DNA from 3 places in the Lysinibacillus sp. GJ-1 genome. Region 1 is predicted to be linked to each of the others. Evidence: riboswitches for the same ligand, from Rfam matches in the RefSeq annotation. Region 1 holds a riboswitch; each other region holds the start of a gene.
What was found. A riboswitch is a leader RNA that binds a small molecule or an ion and turns the genes downstream of it on or off. The one in region 1 is predicted to bind cobalamin.

Region 1 (6,127 bases):
AACAAAACATACAATGCGATAAAGTGGCCACGTTTTATAATGACGATTTGAAATAACAGTAGCACTAATATACATGATTAATAAAATACTAAATAACAATAAAAAAAATAGTTGTGCATAATCGTGTAGAAAGCCGTCCTGATTCATCTGAGCAATATGATTACTATGTTTAGCGCTCATAAGATGTAGCCTCTTGTATGTGATAAGCGTTTTTAGTACGCATAGTAAGATAAATCCCTATAATAAGTAGTGTTGCAGCAAAGATATTCCAAATTAAATCGTATGTTATTACATTTTCTACATACCTTATCTGATGTATCCGCATTAACTTATGTTGAATAATACCATCATATAATTGAAACCCTCCTGCTCCTAAAAATACACCACCTAGCCATCTTGCTAACCTTAGTCCATTTTTGCGACGTAAATCTGCAAATAAAAATAAACCTGCAATTGTCGCAAACCAACTAAATGCGTGAAAAAAACCATCCGATATTAAACCAATATCAGTTGTCGATTTATCGTAAAAATGATGCCAGCGTAATAGTTGATGAAAAAAGGTTTCATCTATAAATGCAACTAATCCTATACCAAAAAGAAACCCTGACCATACATTTCGCTTTGCATAAGGATGTCCATTTTTTAGCATTGAACGATTATTCTCTTCATGGGTTTTTATAATCATTCCTTCTTTCTCTAAGTTTGTGTTATTATTCCCTAATGTCACAGCGATTACACCTTCAATTAAATAGTGCAAATGAAGTTAATAATTGGCACTAATAAAAGCCCCTAAAATCTTCAATCTTTAGGGACCTATCACTTCATTCTTATAATTTTTAGTGTGGGTAATGTGAACGAAATCATTCACAAAATTTTCGCAGTGCCGCACTCAATTCTTCACTAACCATTAGTACACCATGACCAGTGATCATTACATTAGGCTTTAATGCTGCTAACTTTTGGCATGCCATCAAGCAATACAATTCTTTCTTATGCGGATTCCCATATAGCACTAGATTGACAAAACTGTATACATATATACCTTATCTAATACTTCTAGTAACAGTTACTATCAGTCAAAAATAGTTTGTCAAAATCTTCAATTATGTCTATGCATTATTTAAAGTATAGAATGACAATAAAAAGACAAAATATAAGTTCGTAGTGTTTCACTACTTATAGGGCTGCTGAGAGAAATCAAAGCAGCTTTTTGTTATTTTTCCCTATATTTCAAGTCATCAATTTTTCCATAATAGCCCAAACTTTATTGTACGATGAATGGGGTTGCTTTTTCTCATTTTGAATCCCACGTCTTACTAAACGAAATCCTCTTGCTTCAAGATCTGCAATAGCAACATCTAACTCTTTATTATTTTTGCGCTGTATTGGCGGTAATCGAAACACACCATTTTGTGCTGATAAACGATTAAACATTTCTACATCCCCTTAAAATGTAATCGACTTAGCGTGAGCACATGATATATGATTTATTCAACTAAACTGCCGGTATATATGTCCAATTTAAGAAAAAGAAAAAGTGTTAAATTGACATTAGTCAATCTAACACTTGAGTACAAGTTGCTTCCCGTTCTTCGCTCCATAGGGTCTATCTATCATTTTGGATAACGATACTGTCATCGTACATAAACAACGAAAAGGATAACTTTACTTTATTTTACATTATGCATTATTTGCCAATATTCAGCAGTATTCGTTCTGCGATAAAATTTATAGAATGGCTCATGTGGACGTGCATGTTGTTGATATACCCCAATTATATGCTGTAAAAGGCTGGCTATTTCTTGCACGGAAACGCCTTTAGCAAATAGTGTACCCGCCTGTGCTTTTGCCCCCATTGGAATAGCACCTAAATAAACATCGAAGCTATCTTTTTGATAGACAAGTCCAATATCATCATAGACGGCATTATAGCAAGCGGACGCACAGCCATTGACATTTAGACGCAGTCTGGAAGGCACCGTTTGTCCCTGCAACTCAATGTATAATTGTTCTGTTATCTCCGCCGCTTCCATCCTCTCTCCATCACAAAAATCACAAGCCTTGAACGCAACGATGGAGCCTGATGGTGTCATATATAAGCCCGCTTCTTGCAGTTCACTTATAACGTCTTGAACTGTTTGCGTAGGGATAGACAACAATAGATTATAGGATGCTGAATATTTAAAGGCCCCACTGTCCCCTACGACTTCTGCAATTTTTTGAAATTGCGCGGGTGTATAATGTTTATTGATAATACCAGGACTTACTGCTAGACGAGTAAATTGACCATCTATATTTAATTTTTCAAATGTACATTCTGGTATATTTGAACGAAATGCATTCATTTTTTATTCTCCTTAAAAAAGATAACATCTAGCTAGCTCTCTGAAGTTATTAAAAATTTTCCGGATAGAATCCTCTAGCCAAAATGTTGATAGCCTCTGCCGCACGAACCCCTTCTGAAGCAGCTGAAAGTGGTAATATGACAAAACGCTCATTGTGCACAGCATCTGTTTCCTTTAATGCAGGATCATTTTTCAGGAAATGTATTTTGTCTTCAGCACTTTGAGAACCGTAATCAATCACGACAATTACTTCCGGATTGCGTTCTACTGTTTCTTCTTTTGAGACAGTTGTCCATCCAGATTCAACTTCACCAAAAATGTTTTTACCGCCAGCGACAGTGACAAGCTCATTCATAAAATTTTGAGCAGCAGTAAAGACTTCCTTATCTCCACTATCATAGACAAGCACACGTAGCTCCTTTTCTCCTTGCGGTAATTTTGCACGTACTGCATCAACTTCTTTTGTCATTTGATCGACTAATGCTTCTCCTCGATCTTCAACACGGAAAATTTTTGCGATATTGCGAATATCCATAAAAATATCATCTAATGTTGGTTTCGTTATACTTGAAGATTGATGTAAATATGTGTGGATACCAAGTGTCTCTAATTCTTCTGGTGTACCAACACCCTTTTCACTAAAGCCACTTTTCCATCCAGCGTATAAAAAATCGGCTTCACTATCTATCACTTGTTCTTTTGTTGGATACTGCTCTGCTATTACTGGTACTTTTTCGTAGGCAGCTTGTAAAGGTTCATAAATTTTATCATCCAAATAGGCTGTACCAACCATTGAATCTTCTAAGCCTAAAGCTAACATAATTTCCGTTACATGCTGATTTAAACTAATCGCCTTTTTAGGTGCTTCTGTATAAACTTGTGTAGTACCATTATTGTCAATGGTTACTTCTGTCGTCTCGCTTTGAGCAGGCTCGATATGCTCACTTTGTGCAGCACTTTGCGAATTGTCTTTCGCACTACAAGCGCCTAAAATGCTTATAATCGCAATGGCAACAACTAGCCACATGCCTTTCCATTTGTTCATGGTTCCATTTCTCCTTTAGTTATGTATTTGGATTTGTATAGGAAGAAATCAATGATTTCCTTGCTACTAGCACATAAAAAAAACCCCTTGTTTCCAAGAGGGTGTCATAGTGATAAATACATTGGGTATTTAAACAATCACTATCACCATCCTCGTGGTGTTAAGTAAATAATACATATTGGCAGGTATCCTGGCTTAGGTTCATCGCTTATACGTCTTCCCATAGTTCAACTACAGTGACTATTGTATAAACTCCCCATTTACAGTTGCGGGACAGCATCGGAATTTCACCGATTTCCCTTTTAAGCAAATGACTAAAGCCATTTGCACCAATATATAGCAGTTTTTAGTTATAAAAATAGACTAGCAGAAGGTATTTTTGATTTCAATCACACAAAAAAATCCATAAATGATACTTGTTAATAAACTATCACTATTTAAACACGAATGCGAACTATTTGTCACGAAATGTTTGAGCGATCATTCTGGTACAATGAGAAGAGACTACATTAGAAATGAGGATTTTTATGTATAAAACGATTGGTGTGCTCGCACATGTCGATGCAGGAAAAACAACTTTTTGTGAGCAATTATTATTCCACACAAATAGTATCCAATCTCGTGGAAGAGTCGATCATCAAGATACATTTTTAGATAATCATGCAATTGAACAAGCCCGAGGAATTACCATTTTTGCGGAACAAGGACGGATGCAAATAGAAAATGATACATATACGCTGATTGACACACCCGGGCATGTAGACTTTTCACCTGAGATGGAGCGTGCTATACGTGTAATGGATTATGCCATCATTATTGTCAGTGCAGTAGAGGGTGTACAAGGTCATACAGAAACGGTTTGGCAATTGCTCCGTCAATACCATATACCAACCTTTTTCTTTATAAATAAAATCGACCGCGAAGGGGCAGATATCAATGCGGTGATGAACCAATTACAAAAAGACTGTTCCGACAACATCCTATTAATCGATGCCCCATTACGCAAAGATTTTATACAAAGCTATATTGCAGAGTGGCTAGCCGAGCGCGATGAACAACTACTCTAGGCCTTTTTAACAGATACACTCGATGCCTCAACGTGCCTGTCACAATTACAAAAGATGATTAACGAAGAGCGAGCATTTCCCTGCTTTGTTGGTGCTGCTTTAAAAGATATTGGGATCAAGGAATTTGTATCACAGCTTCCTCTCCTGACAGAGACACACTTCGACCATCAAGCACCCTTTCAAGGGGAAGTATTTAAAATTCGCCATGATGGCACACAACGCTTAACTTTTATAAAAGCTTTACAAGGATCATTGCATACTCGTGATGACTTTGCATTTGGCGATGTTACCGAAAAAATAACTGAAATTAGGCTGTATAATGGGCGTCGTTTTCAGACAGCCCAAGCCGTACAAGCAGGAGACATTTTTGCAGTGAAAGGGCTTAGCATGGCGAAGATAGGAGACATTTTAGGAAGTACACTACTCCCAAAACCTTATGAACTTGTGCCTACATTACAAGCAAAAGTACTGTATGAAGGGCAACAGCATATAAAGGAAATTTTACAGATTTTTCGTTTACTAGAAGCCGAGGAGCCATCGTTACGAGTCGTTTGGCAAGAAAAATCCCAAGAAATTCATGTACATATTATGGGTGTCATACAACTTGAAGTACTTGCTGAAGTATTAAAAAATCGCTTTTCACTTGTTATTACCTTTGATAAACCTCAAATTTTGTATATGGAAACTATTGCAACGACTGTAACAGGCTACGGACATTTCGAACCGCTCAAGCATTATGCCGAGGTACACTTATTCATGGAGCCGAACATCCGCGGAACTGGGAATACGTTTGTTAATGCCTGTCATGCTGATGATTTATCAGTAGGTCACCAACGCCTTATCGAAAAACATTTATTTGAACGCGAGCATCACGGTTTATTAACTGGTTCTCCTGTTACTGATATTCGCTTTACACTGTTGACAGGACGAGCTCATATCAAGCATACCGAAGGAGGAGATTTTCGGGAAGCTACTTTCCGTGCATTAAGACAAGGGCTAGAACAAGCCGAAAATATCTTACTTGAGCCCTATTACCGCTTCAAAATGAAAGCGTCCAATGATTTTATCTACTGAATGATGAACGATATTCAACAAGCAGACGGTACTTTTGACTCACCGATCTTGTCAGAGGAGCAAGTCATTTTAACAGGACGTGTACCAGTTGCAACATTTATGCACTATAGTACTACTTTTGCTACTTACACAAACGGCAAAGGCTCTTTATCTTTACAATTCGATGGCTATGATATATGTCATAATAGCGAGGCAATAATCGCACAAATCAATTATAATAAACAGGCTGATCCTGACTATACGTCGTCAAGTATTTTTTGTGCAAAAGGAAAAGGCTATGCAGTTCCATGGTATGAGGCAAAAGCAGCCATGCATTGTCTATAAAATAAAAAGGCATCGAAATTTCTCGATGCCTTTCAGAAAAAAATCGAATATTGCATAGTATGCATATCGATACAGATATAAAAATTTACAACGCTTTTTTCGTTTTCCTTTTCAAAGAATTCGCTGACTCCACAATCACATACCCATGATGATTTGAGAAATCCACAAGAACCGACCCAGGTTTACTTTTTAAAATCTGTAATTGCTCAATGCGTTGCAGCAACAATTGATGACCATTACCACGCGGATGCCAATTTAAATGATAATCATTT
Region 2 (6,127 bases), 1.7 Mb from region 1:
GGCAAGATGAAAAGTATATAGCGACCGTTAGTCCAATTCAAAAACAGCAAAAGACCATTGGCTATGTTTTTATGTTCCAAAATACAGATTCTATCCATGCCTTAATGGAGCGATTAAATAAACACTTCCTAATTGTTGGGCTTGTGTCGGGATTGGTGACCATTGTAGTGATTATTGTGTTATCTAGAAAGCTTGCTCGTCCATTAATTGAAATGAAAGAAGCAACATTAAAAATGAGTAAAGGGGACTTTACAGTAGCCCTTTCAACGAATGGTCAAGATGAATTAAGTGATCTTGCGAATGCTATTCAACTATTATCTAATGACTTAAATCATTTACGAGAGGAAAGAAAGGAATTTTTATCGAGTATTGCTCATGAGCTGCGAACACCGATTACATTTATAAAAGGTTATACAGATATTCTTTATAAACGAGATTTATCGGAACGAGATCGTCAAAAGTATTTACGTATTATTATTGAGGAAACGAATCGATTATCAAGGTTAATAAAAGACTTATTTGATTTAGCAAAAATGGATGAAAATGCATTTGTTATAAACAAAGAATGTCTTCATATGGATGACTTTGTGGCAAGTATTGAGGCAAAGTTAAGACCTGCTTTCCATGAAAAACAAATTGACCTTTTTGTGCAATGTGAAGCGGGACTAACTTTATTGGCTGATACAATAAGGTTGGAGCAAATTTTTTTGAATTTGTTAAATAATGCGCTGACTTATTGTTCCTCAGGAGATTCGACTTTCTTACAAGTGGAAAGAAACAATCATTTCGTATCAATTATTATAAAAGATACCGGAAAAGGAATTCCGCAGAAGGATTTACCTTATATTTTTGAACGTTTTTATAGGGTTGATAAATCTCGTACGCGTGCCAATGGCGGTTTAGGATTAGGACTTGCCATTGTAAAGGAGCTCGTTCATGCACATGGAGGGGAAATTACCGTTGTTAGTGAGGAAAACAAAGGGACTACTTTTAAATTATTGTTTAAGGAGTAGGAACAAATGAAAACATTATTATTAATTGACGATGAACCAAGGATGTTAGAGTTACTTACCCTTTATCTTGAACCTTCTTTTCATTGTATTGCTAGGTCGTCTGTAAGAGATGCTTTAGAATATTTAGAAGAACATCATATAGATTTAGTGCTGTTAGATATTATGATGCCTGATATGGATGGCTGGCAAGTATGTCAGGAAATAAGGAAGTTTTGGGACGTACCAGTTATTATGCTTACGGCAAAAGGGGAACAGGCTGATATTATAAAAGGGCTAAATCTTGGAGCTGACGACTATATTTTAAAGCCTTTCGATGAGGAAGAATTGTTAGCGCGTATACAGGCTGTTTTAAGAAGAACAAAGGCTGAAGAAATCGTTATTAATTTCGAAGGGCTACGCTTAAATAAAGAATCTTTTGAGTTATCTTTTCACCAAGAGATGATTTCTTTAACGCCAAAAGAATTTTTGATGTTAGCGTTATTTCTTGATTATCAAAATAAAGTTTTCTCTAGAGAGCATTTAATCAACACTGTATGGGGATATAATGTAGCAATTGAAGACCGAACGATTGATTCACATGTCCGCAATTTACGGGATAAGCTTCGAAAAAGTGGCTTTCCAGTGGATGATTATTTACAGACAGTGTGGGGAATCGGCTATAAATGGCATAAAAGCGGTGACAAAAAGGTTTTAGAATGAGGCTGGGACATAACTAAAAAAATTTAAGGAACAGAGAAAAGGTGTTAGATTGACTGCCATCAATCTAACACCTTTTCTCTTTTGTCCCAACCTCATTATTTTGTCGCTAGCTCGCTATCAGTCACCCATTTATGATTTTTCATTTCTTCACCAGTAGTTGTTAAAGCAAAATCGACCATATAGACAGTCGTTTGTACGGCATCATCAATGCGTACAGTCGCATTTTCCATGCCTGTCATATGGGTAGCATCAGTTTTTACTTCTGATCCTGGTGATAAAGGTGCTTCACCTGGGTCGATTAATTCCTCATGAATCACCCATTTATGATTTTCAATTGTCTTACCACCAGTAGTAGGCTCAAATGAAATAATGTATGCTGTCGTATCGTAAGCGCCGACAATTGTCGCTTCGGCTCCTGTCATTCCTGACATATGGCAATCTGTAAGAATAGCCTTACTGCCGACAGGGAACTTTGGATTTTCGGCTGTTTTTAAAGTGGCTGGAACTTCACCAGAGCTTGAATGATTCATCATGGAATGATCCATTTCATCCCCATGATCCATCTCTTCGCCGTGCTCTGTTTTGTCGCTTTGAGCAGATTCTGACTTCGCTGTATTATCAGCACAAGCTGAAAGTATTAGTAAAGCAATTGCTGCTACTAACATTAGGAGCCGATTTTTATTTAATACCATATGAATTTCCTCCTTCGATTTGGATGTGTCTTTAATGTAGCAAGTAAATGTGCAGAAATGATGGATTTAGTTTGAAATGAGGAAAGATAGATTCCTAAATGAAGGAAATAATAGACTACGATAATGATGTATGATAGAATCGTCATAATTTTAAAATTTCAGATACTAATGGTGTGACGCTTGTAAACACGAGCATCACTTAAAAGGGAAGTCGGTGTAAATCCGACGCTGTCCCGCAACTGTAACGAGGAGTTCTATGATAGTGTAGCCACTGTTTTTAAATGGGAAGGCAATCGTAGATACGATGAATCGAAGCCAGGAGACCTGCCAGTTAGTTCATACCTGTAATGCCCACGAGGATGCAAGCAATTACGGACAATTGATGGATATTTCTCCTAATTTGTTTAGCTAAGGGTATTTCTATGCATGTATGCGTAGAATGCCCTTTTTTATTGCTTCGTCTTTATCATGATTGATAAGGAGTTCATAACCAAATGAATAAAAAATTTATGTTATTTTCTTTGACCCTTTTTCTAGTGCTCATTACGTCTATGACAGTGGCCATTATGATTGGGTCTGTGTCAGTTACGCCGTTACATGTATGGAAGGTAATTCTTTCGAAAGTGCCATTATTCCCTCATGTTATAGAGGCGGATTGGAGTCGTTCGCAAGAGATTATTATATGGCAAATCCGTGTTCCTCGTGTGATCCTGGCGGCTGTTGTTGGTGCAGGCTTAGCGGTTGCTGGTGCTGCTGTTCAAGCACTAGTCCGTAATTCGATAGCCGATCCGTATATTTTAGGTATTTCTTCGGGAGCAACAGTGGGCGCAACGGCTGTCATTATTTTAGGGGCGTTTTCATTTTTAGGTATCTACGCCCTTTCAGTCTCTGCTTTTTTAGGCTCTTTTATGGCAATTGTCTTAGTATTTTTGTTGTCGCGTGTAGGAGGACGTATTTCGATTTTTCGCCTTTTACTAGCGGGGATGGCGGTGTCCTTTATCTTATCTGCCACTTCGAATTTTATGTTAATGATGTCTAAGGAAGAGGGCGGGATTAAAGCCGTTATGTATTGGATGTTAGGCAGTCTCGCAGGAGCAAAATGGAGTAATTTATTTATTCCAGTCATTGTCTTTTTTATCGTATTTGGGTTGTTGTGGCTATACTATCGAAATCTGAATTTATTACTACTTGGGGAAGAAGCAGCCGTCACGTTAGGGGTAAATCTTCAACAGTTTCGCATACAGCTAATAGTACTCGTATCTTTACTGACAGGTGTGCTCGTTGCAGTAAGTGGGTCCATCGGGTTTGTTGGTTTAATTATTCCGCATATCGTACGCTTGTTAGTTGGCTCTAATTATAAACATGTTATCCCCATAAGTGCATTGTTAGGGGGAATTTTTCTAGTTTGGGCTGATGCGTTAGCGCGTGTATTAATAGCCCCAGAAGAAATGCCGATTGGTATTATTACTGCTTTTTGTGGGGGACCATTTTTCATTTGGCTACTACGTCGAAACAATTATTCATTTGGTGAAGGGGATTAAAGGTGATGACATTAGAAGCAAAGGAAGTATCATTCTCCATTCATGATCAGTGCATATTAGAGAAAGTAAGCATTCAAATAAAAGCAAAGCAGTTTGTTGGGTTGATTGGCTCTAATGGTAGCGGAAAGTCTACACTATTAAAAAATATGTATCGTTTATTAAAGCCAGAAAGCGGTACAGTGTTATTAAATGAGCAAGATATATTTAAGCAATCAAGTAAAATCATCGCAAAGAAATTAGCAGTTGTCAGTCAAGAAACGCCTGTGTTGTTCGACTTTCAAGTAAAAGATTTAGTGAGTATGGGAAGAACACCACATAAAAAACTTTTTGAGATGGACAATAAGGAAGACTTTAATATTGTAAAAGAAGCCTTGTCTCAAACAGGTATTGCCCATTTAGAAACACGTAGTTTTAGTTCCCTTTCTGGAGGGGAAAAAAAGAGAGTGATGGTTGCGCGTGCACTTGCACAGCAAGCACAGATACTTATTTTAGATGAGCCGACAAATCATTTAGATATCCACCATCAATTACAACTAATGGATTTAATTCAAACACTGCATTTGACGGTTGTCGCCGCCTTACATGATTTAAATATGGCCGCGATGTACTGCGACTACATTTATGTTTTACAACAAGGTCGTATCGTTCAATATGGTACGCCAGAAGAAGTGTTAACACCTAAGCTGCTGGATGATGTTTTTGGAGTATGCGCCGACATTCAAACACATCCACTAACAGGCAAACCATATTTAACCTATTTAAGTGCCAGTCACTCAAACAATTTTCGAACAATTTCCACATAACACTGCTTAAAGAAATTATCCAATTGCCCTTTGTATAGTTGTGAGATATTCGGGGAACGTTATTTTTGAAAGGATGCGTGATGAATATGGAAGAAGTAAAATTTGCACAATTAGATCACACACAGCTTGAAAAAATTAATGAACTCGAAAAGAAAATTGGCGTTACATTGGTTGCATATGATTCAGCAGCAATGCCAAACCAAGGTTCAGGTTCGTACGAGACTGATAAAGGCGCTCATCAAAACCATCCATCCTAATGCTTGAAAATACCTTGCAGCAATGTAAGGTTTTTTCATTTTATAATAAAACAAAAGGAGATGTGTACATTGTTTCATGACTATTATGCAGATTTACATATTCATATTGGACGAACAATGAGTGGGCGCGCAGTGAAAATTACTGGGAGTAAAACGTTAACATTAGCACGGATTTTAGAGATGGCTAGTGCCAAAAAAGGGCTTGATATTATCGGCATTATTGATTGTCATTCACCAGAAGTCATTGCTGAAATGAATATAATGATACAACAAGGCAAACTAAAGGAGTTATCGCAAGGTGGACTCCGATTTCAAGAAACAACGCTTATTCCAGGTTCTGAAATCGAAATATATGATAGCTCCTGCCATGGACCAATTCATGTGCTAGCTTATTTCCCTACTATTCAAGTGATGGAGAATTTTTCGAATTGGATGAGCCAGTATATGAAAAACATCCATTTAAGTTCACAGCGTATTTATTGTGAAGGCCAAACTGTACAACAAAAAGTGCGGGAATTAGGGGGGCTTTTTATTCCAGCACATGTTTTTACGCCATTTAAAAGTTTATTTGGAAAAGGTGTTCATATAAGCTTAACAGAAGTATTCAATCCACAGCTTATAGATGCTATAGAGCTTGGTTTAAGTTCTGATTCCAATATGGTCAAAAACATAAAAGAACTTCAAGCCTATACATTTGTTACAAACTCTGATGCACATTCGCTTGGGAAAATGGCTCGTGAATATCAAAAACTAAAATTAATGGCGGCTAATTTTAGCGAATTAAAGATGGCGCTTCATGAACAGGATGGGCGGGCAGTAGTGGCGAATTATGGGTTAAATCCATTGCTCGGCAAATATTATCAAACTGTTTGTGCTAATTGTGGTAATCAGCTAAGTGCAGACGATACGCTTTGTACATCTTGTGCAAGCTCGAAAATTATTAAAGGTGTTGCGACACGTATTAAGGAACTATCAGAGCCGTATGTTGATGAACGTGAAAGACCACCTTACATCCATCAAGTACCACTTGATTTTATACCAGGTTTAGGTCCGAAAATGATGGAAAGATTATTACATGCATTTGGGACTGAAATGACGATTTTACACCGTATCACGACCGAG
Region 3 (6,127 bases), 350 kb from region 1:
GTTCTGTTAAAATATTTAACACTTCTTCATGCACACCAAGTGGTCGCCCATATGTAAAAGTTACATCCGGATATTTTAAACGAGCTGCATCAATCGCTGCAGGGATATGAATTTTTGAATGGCCTGCTTGCAATAAAATAATGGGCACAGCATACACCTCTGTAGCGCCACGCTTTACACATGCATCAATACCTGCTGGGATATTAGGTGCTTCAAATTCTAAAAAGCAAGTTTCAACGATATAACTGTCGTCAATTGAAGGAGTCAATTGTTGAATAAACGTGCGTACCTCATCATTTCCTGCTGCTAAACGGCTCCCATGGCCAATAAATAAAATTGCTTTCATTTCTTTTCTCCTCACTAGTCGCCGCACGGTGCTGGCTCTACTTTTATTTTGGATGACATATCTTGATACGTAAAATGCAATATTTTTTTCACTCGTTTAAAATACTTAAACAAGCGTTCATTTGGATGTGCATTTGCCTTATATTCCTCGATAATCGCTGTAATAAGCGGAATAAGCTGTTCTGGCTCTAACCCCTCTACGACAGGCTGTGCTGCATGTGCTGTTCGACCTACTGGCTTTGCTCCGATAAAGACATCAAATTTACTTTTGCGATAAACAATACCGATATCATCAAACACAGCACGATAACATGCCATGCCACAGCCATTAAAGCCAATATTTAATGTTTTCGGCAATGACAACCCACCAAGTTTTGCTTGAAGTTCTTCTGCATATGGGATGGAATCAGCCTTCTCCCCATAACAGAAATCACATGCCTTTAATGACAAGACATCCCCAATTGGTGAGAGTAAAAACCCTACTTCTTTCAACTTCTCTGTTATCGCTTGTGGTTCTGTCGTTGGGATTTTTAAGTGAATTTGATGGTCTGGCGTATACTCCATCGTGCCTTCATCTCCCACAACTTCAGCCAATGCCATCATCTGCTGTGGTGTAAAAAATTTATTTGCTACCCCAGGGCTAACAGCTAGTTCAAAAATTGACTCCATTTTTTGTTGAACTAGCTTTGGTGTAGCTTTTGTTGCAGTTGTCCCCTGCACCATTGCAAGTGCTGTTGCTGCCATTTCTAAAGACGATTTTGTCGGTGTTGATACAGGCGTAATGGCAATATTACTTTTCATCCGTCCTGCATTTGGATCTGCCGCAAAATCATGGCTTGCAGTACCTGTTTCTTGGTTCATTGCCCACGGTTCATTTTCTTCTCTTAAACGCTGATGAGGACGTAAAGGCTGTTTTTCTTCCCCGAGCGTATATTTACGTTGATAGCCTCGCGGTGTAATCATTTTATTATCATAGAAAAACGTCGAAGAGTTGCCGATAATAACCGTTGTTAACATGCCGATATCATGCTCAAGCATCTCTGCTAAAGTCGTCATCGTAATTTCCTGACGCTCTCGGTAGGCACTCTTGACAAGACCTACAGGCGTATCAGGCGAGCGATATTCAAGTAAAATTCGCTGGGCTTCTACAATTTGACGTGTACGGCGACCACTTTTTGGATTATATAAAGCGATGACAAAATCCGCCATAGCTGCTGCTTCCACACGCTTGGCGATTAAATTCCATGGCGTTAAATGGTCACTTAAACTAATGGTGCAAGAGTCATGCATAATCGGTGCACCTAGTAAACTTGCACAGGAATTAATAGCTGAAATACCTGGTACGATTTCGACTTCAACACCTGTTGCTTCTGTCCAACCAAGCTCAATAAGCACTTCATAGACAAGCCCCGCCATCCCATATACACCTGAATCTCCACTTGAAATAACAGATACAATATTGCCAGCTTCCGCTTGACGTACTGCTTCTTGCGCTCGTGAAACTTCTTCTGTCATGCCCGTACTAACAATCGACTTTGCACTAACTAAATCCTGAATAAGCTCAACATACGTTTTATAGCCAATAATAAATTCACTTTGTTGCAGTGCCTCCACAGCACGAGTCGTAATATGGTTAAAATCACCAGAGCCAAAGCCCACAACAAAAATCTTTCCTTTTTGCGCCATTTTTTACCCCTCTTTCACCTTGTCGATGCCTTTAATGGCAGTTGTTTGCGGTGTACGCTGTAATGTACCTTCTTTCAGTGTAAAAACATGTTCACTATGTAAAGAGTCATGGTTTAAATCTTGTACAAGTGTTCTTCCGTGTTCAACCGATGGCACACGATACCAATTTCCTTGTGGATAAGCGATGACAACACAGGCATCTTTGCATCTGCCATTACAGCGCGTTCTTGTCGTATGTATTTCCTTATCAAGTGCTAATTTCTCGATTTCATCTCGTATTGCTAGGGTAATTTCCTCTGCCTCTTTTTTCATGCAGCTACTGCCATTACAAATAAAAAGATGTGTTTTCATTCCCTCTAAGTTCCAAGTTGTCATTGCTTTTCTCCCCTCATTTACTTTTAGGAAAAAGAAAAAACCTTCACTCTATATCGAAGAGTAAAGGTTTTGTAGAAGCCAAAATAAAAACGAATATACACGTATCCGCTCTCGCTTCACTTCTCCCTCCGAAAAGTTTGCATGCCATCAATAAGCAGGTTTCCTGACTTAAGCTTCCTTTTACTCTCGCGCCTTCCCAAGTTTTCAGTGGCATTGCGATTTCATCAGCTATTACAGTAGCGGGGGCTGTATCGGATTTACACCGATTTCCCTATTATCTCGAACTTTTTCGAGCACTTATAGATGTATCTATATTAAATTGAAATGCTGTAAGTTTTTAAAATGAATTGAAAAACTGTCTCTATCATAGCCTATTTTTTTCATACTTTTCAACATTTCTTTTTCATTTATTAGATTTTTAATAAAATTTCAACAAGTATTTCATTGAAAGCGACCGTTATTCTCTTGTATTTATCTGAATTTTCTAGAATGTCAAACAACGAAAAAATTTTTTTATAAAAAAAGGATAGCTTACGAATGGAAAAACATGTTACACTGTGTCGTGAAATCTCACAATTTCATCTTTTTTCGGTGCGAAGTGTAGCCATTTCGCTTAAAAGGGAAGCCGGTTCAAGTCCGGCGCGGTCCCGCCACTGTACTAGGGAGTTTTATAGAGAATGTCACTGTCCAATGGACGGGAAGACCTATAAAACGTTGAACTAAAGCCAGGAGACCTGCCGAAAAAAACGTGATCGTTTCAACCTACGAGGATAGGTGTGCGGCTTGGCAGATGATGATTCTATTTGCTTTTTCAGCTATGCACTTTTCCTAAATTAGGAGAAGTGCTTTTTTTATTGCGCACGCTACATTCGAAAATTTTGATTTAAGGAGGAGAGATTTTGAAATTATCTTTTTGGAAACTTAGTTACTTCCTACTAGCATTTTTACTAGTACCAAAACGAGCATTTGCCATGCACATCATGGAAGGATTTTTACCGATTGAATGGGCGATATTCTGGTGGATTATTTCGATTCCATTTATTATTTTAGGGTTACGCTCAATTCGCAAAACAATTGATGAAAACCCTGAAACGAAAATGATATTAGGGCTATCAGGGGCATTTGCATTCGTCTTATCTGCATTAAAGATTCCATCTGTTACGGGCAGTTGCTCACACCCTACTGGTGTTGGACTTGGCACAGTCCTGTTTGGCCCATTAGCAATGAGTGTGATAGGGACAATCGTCTTATTATTCCAATCGTTACTATTAGCGCATGGTGGCATTACCACTCTTGGTGCAAATGCTTTTTCCATGGCGATTGTAGGACCAATGATTGCGTATGCTGTTTTTAAAGGTGCTCAAAAAATCGGTCTATCCTTTTCTCTCGCTGTCTTTTTTGCAGCAATGCTTGGGGATTTGGGTACATATGTTGTCACATCCGTTCAACTTGCACTTGCCTTCCCTTCAGAAGTGGGAGGCTTTATGGCTTCATTCACGAAATTCGCAGGGATTTTCGCGTTAACACAAATTCCTCTAGCAATTAGTGAAGGGATTTTAACTGTCATTGTGATGAATTTCTTAAAAAAATACAATGTAAGCGAATTAAAAGCTTTACGTGTTTTCTCTGCAAAGGAGGCACATTAACATGAAGAAAAATTTACTGTTATTAGCTATTGTGATATTTTTAGCAATCATCCCTCTATTCATCCAAAAAGGCGCTGAATTCGGCGGTGCTGACGGTGAAGCTGAAGCAGCCATTGGTGAAATAAACAAAGAATACGAACCATGGTTTGAAAGCTTATGGGAGCCACCAAGTGGTGAAATTGAAAGTCTATTATTCGTCTTACAAGCCGCTATTGGCGCTGGTTTTATTGGCTATTTCGTGGGCTATATGCGCGGTAAGCATAAAGAAGGTTAAACGATGTTACTCATTGATAAGTATGCTTATATGAATAAACTAGCGTCCGTTCATCCGTTAGAAAAAATGACGTTCTCCCTTGGGTTGTTGCTATTGTCGCTTATCATGAGAGATGAACAAATTTCACTCATTACATTTCTTGTAATGAGTGCTTTTATCATTTTAGGCGCAAAAATTCCTTTACAATATTATGCAAAACTCCTGCTTTTACCGAGTTTTTTCTTGCTCTCCAGTTTACTATCTATTTTGATTTCGATTGCACCTGCTGCTAGTATTTTGCCGGCGCATCTATGGACATTTTCGCTAAGCCAGTGGACCATTTTTATAGGAAATGACAGCTTGATAACAGCGCGGCACCTGTTTTTCACCGTTTTGGGCAGTATTAGTTGTTTATATTTTTTAATTTTAACGACTTCCGTACAATCCATTTGTTATGTCTTACGGCAATGGCGGTTGCCAGCTTTATTTGTAGAGTTGGTAGAGCTAACATACCGTTTTATTTTTATCTTTTTGAACAGCATGCAAAAAATTCATCTTGCACAACAAGCACGTCTTGGTTATCAATCACCAATGCAATGGCTTCGGTCGATTTCCATGCTTATTGCAGCACTGTTTGCCGAAATGTTCCAACGCAGTCGCGAACTAAATAATGCGATGCAGGCACGCGGTGGCGAAGCTGTCTATTGGCAAGAAAGTAGTAGCTACAACAAGAAAAACTGGTTAGGCATTGTTATTATTTTCGTATCCCTCATTATCTATGGAGGTATTTCTCATGACTGAGCTTTATTTTGATCTTCAACATTTATCTTATGCTTATGCAGACGGCACTAAAGCTTTAACAGATATTACTTTGCAAATACCAAAGGGAAAAAAAATTGCCCTGCTTGGTCACAATGGCGCAGGTAAATCTACGTTATTTCAGCATTTAAATGGTATTTTAAAACCGACAGCTGGCACTATTTCTTTTTGTAACGAAACGCTTAGCTATTCTAGAAAAGCATTAGCAACATTACGACAACAAGTTGGCATCGTCTTCCAAGATGCGGACAATCAACTTTTTTCTGGTACCGTCAAGCAAGACATAGCTTTCGGGCCATTAAATCTTGGCTGGTCAAACGAAAAAATTGAAGAAAAAATCGCGTGGGCTGTTGCGCAAACAGAGGTTGAAGCATTGCTTGATAAGCCCATTCACTTTTTAAGCGTCGGACAAAAGAAACGTGTTGCCATGGCTGGTGTGCTCGCAATGGAACCTTCCGTCTTACTATTAGATGAACCGACTGCTGGGCTAGATACTTATTATGCGGCACAATTTTTACAGTACTTAGCTAAATTAGAAGATGGGCAACGTACGTTTTTATTAGCGACACATGATATCGCTTTAGCCTATGAATGGGCGGATCAAATAATCGTGATGGAGGCAGGGAAAATCATTTATAATGGGGATCCAATCGACATGTTCTACCAAGAGGAATTGCTTGAAAAAGCCCACCTTGAACGACCATGGGTATTTGAAATGACGCTTGCCTTACAAACGAAAAAACTATTGGGCGACAATATAGCAATGCCTCGTTCCAAAAAAGATTTACACAAACTTATTGAACAACTTTAAGAACGTATCGAGCATAACGAGTACTAGATGCTAGTTGTCGCCATACACTCCTTCTTAAGGAACAAATCTAGTAGCCACCACCCTCATCTATGAATATCTACCAACCTTGCCATATCCCGTATGCAACGAACCGTGTTGTTGTCAAACACCCACCGTTACATACGGGACGATTAATATTCCTCCGTCTTTCAC

Region 2: another riboswitch for cobalamin. It lies ahead of LO754_RS20945 (iron chelate uptake ABC transporter family permease subunit); the one in region 1 lies ahead of LO754_RS12210 (ABC transporter substrate-binding protein).
Region 3: another riboswitch for cobalamin. It lies ahead of LO754_RS14280 (energy-coupling factor ABC transporter permease); the one in region 1 lies ahead of LO754_RS12210 (ABC transporter substrate-binding protein).

What each region holds. Positions count from the first base shown of each region.
Region 1 covers NZ_CP088912.1:2,526,887-2,533,013, forward strand. Annotated here, with positions in the region: gene LO754_RS12190 (cytochrome c oxidase assembly protein) at 1-147, opposite strand, end outside; gene LO754_RS12195 (DUF2243 domain-containing protein) at 170-685, opposite strand; gene LO754_RS12200 (hypothetical protein) at 1,231-1,434, opposite strand; gene LO754_RS12205 (precorrin-3B methylase) at 1,671-2,345, opposite strand; gene LO754_RS12210 (ABC transporter substrate-binding protein) at 2,395-3,390, opposite strand; cobalamin riboswitch at 3,554-3,739, opposite strand; partial or broken gene LO754_RS12215 (GTP-binding protein) at 3,918-5,855, shown strand; gene LO754_RS12220 (hypothetical protein) at 5,941-6,127, opposite strand, start outside.
Region 2 covers NZ_CP088912.1:4,208,895-4,215,021, reverse strand. Annotated here, with positions in the region: gene LO754_RS20960 (sensor histidine kinase) at 1-1,013, shown strand, start outside; gene LO754_RS20955 (response regulator transcription factor) at 1,020-1,712, shown strand; gene LO754_RS20950 (YdhK family protein) at 1,808-2,404, opposite strand; cobalamin riboswitch at 2,557-2,750, shown strand; gene LO754_RS20945 (iron chelate uptake ABC transporter family permease subunit) at 2,899-3,945, shown strand; gene LO754_RS20940 (ABC transporter ATP-binding protein) at 3,951-4,748, shown strand; gene LO754_RS20935 (hypothetical protein) at 4,835-5,005, shown strand; gene LO754_RS20930 (endonuclease Q family protein) at 5,123-6,127, shown strand, end outside.
Region 3 covers NZ_CP088912.1:2,881,454-2,887,580, forward strand. Annotated here, with positions in the region: gene LO754_RS14265 (sirohydrochlorin chelatase) at 1-346, opposite strand, end outside; gene cobJ (precorrin-3B C(17)-methyltransferase) at 361-2,031, opposite strand; gene LO754_RS14275 ((2Fe-2S) ferredoxin domain-containing protein) at 2,035-2,406, opposite strand; cobalamin riboswitch at 2,543-2,722, opposite strand; cobalamin riboswitch at 2,979-3,162, shown strand; gene LO754_RS14280 (energy-coupling factor ABC transporter permease) at 3,306-4,052, shown strand; gene LO754_RS14285 (energy-coupling factor ABC transporter substrate-binding protein) at 4,054-4,326, shown strand; gene cbiQ (cobalt ECF transporter T component CbiQ) at 4,330-5,106, shown strand; gene LO754_RS14295 (energy-coupling factor ABC transporter ATP-binding protein) at 5,099-5,935, shown strand.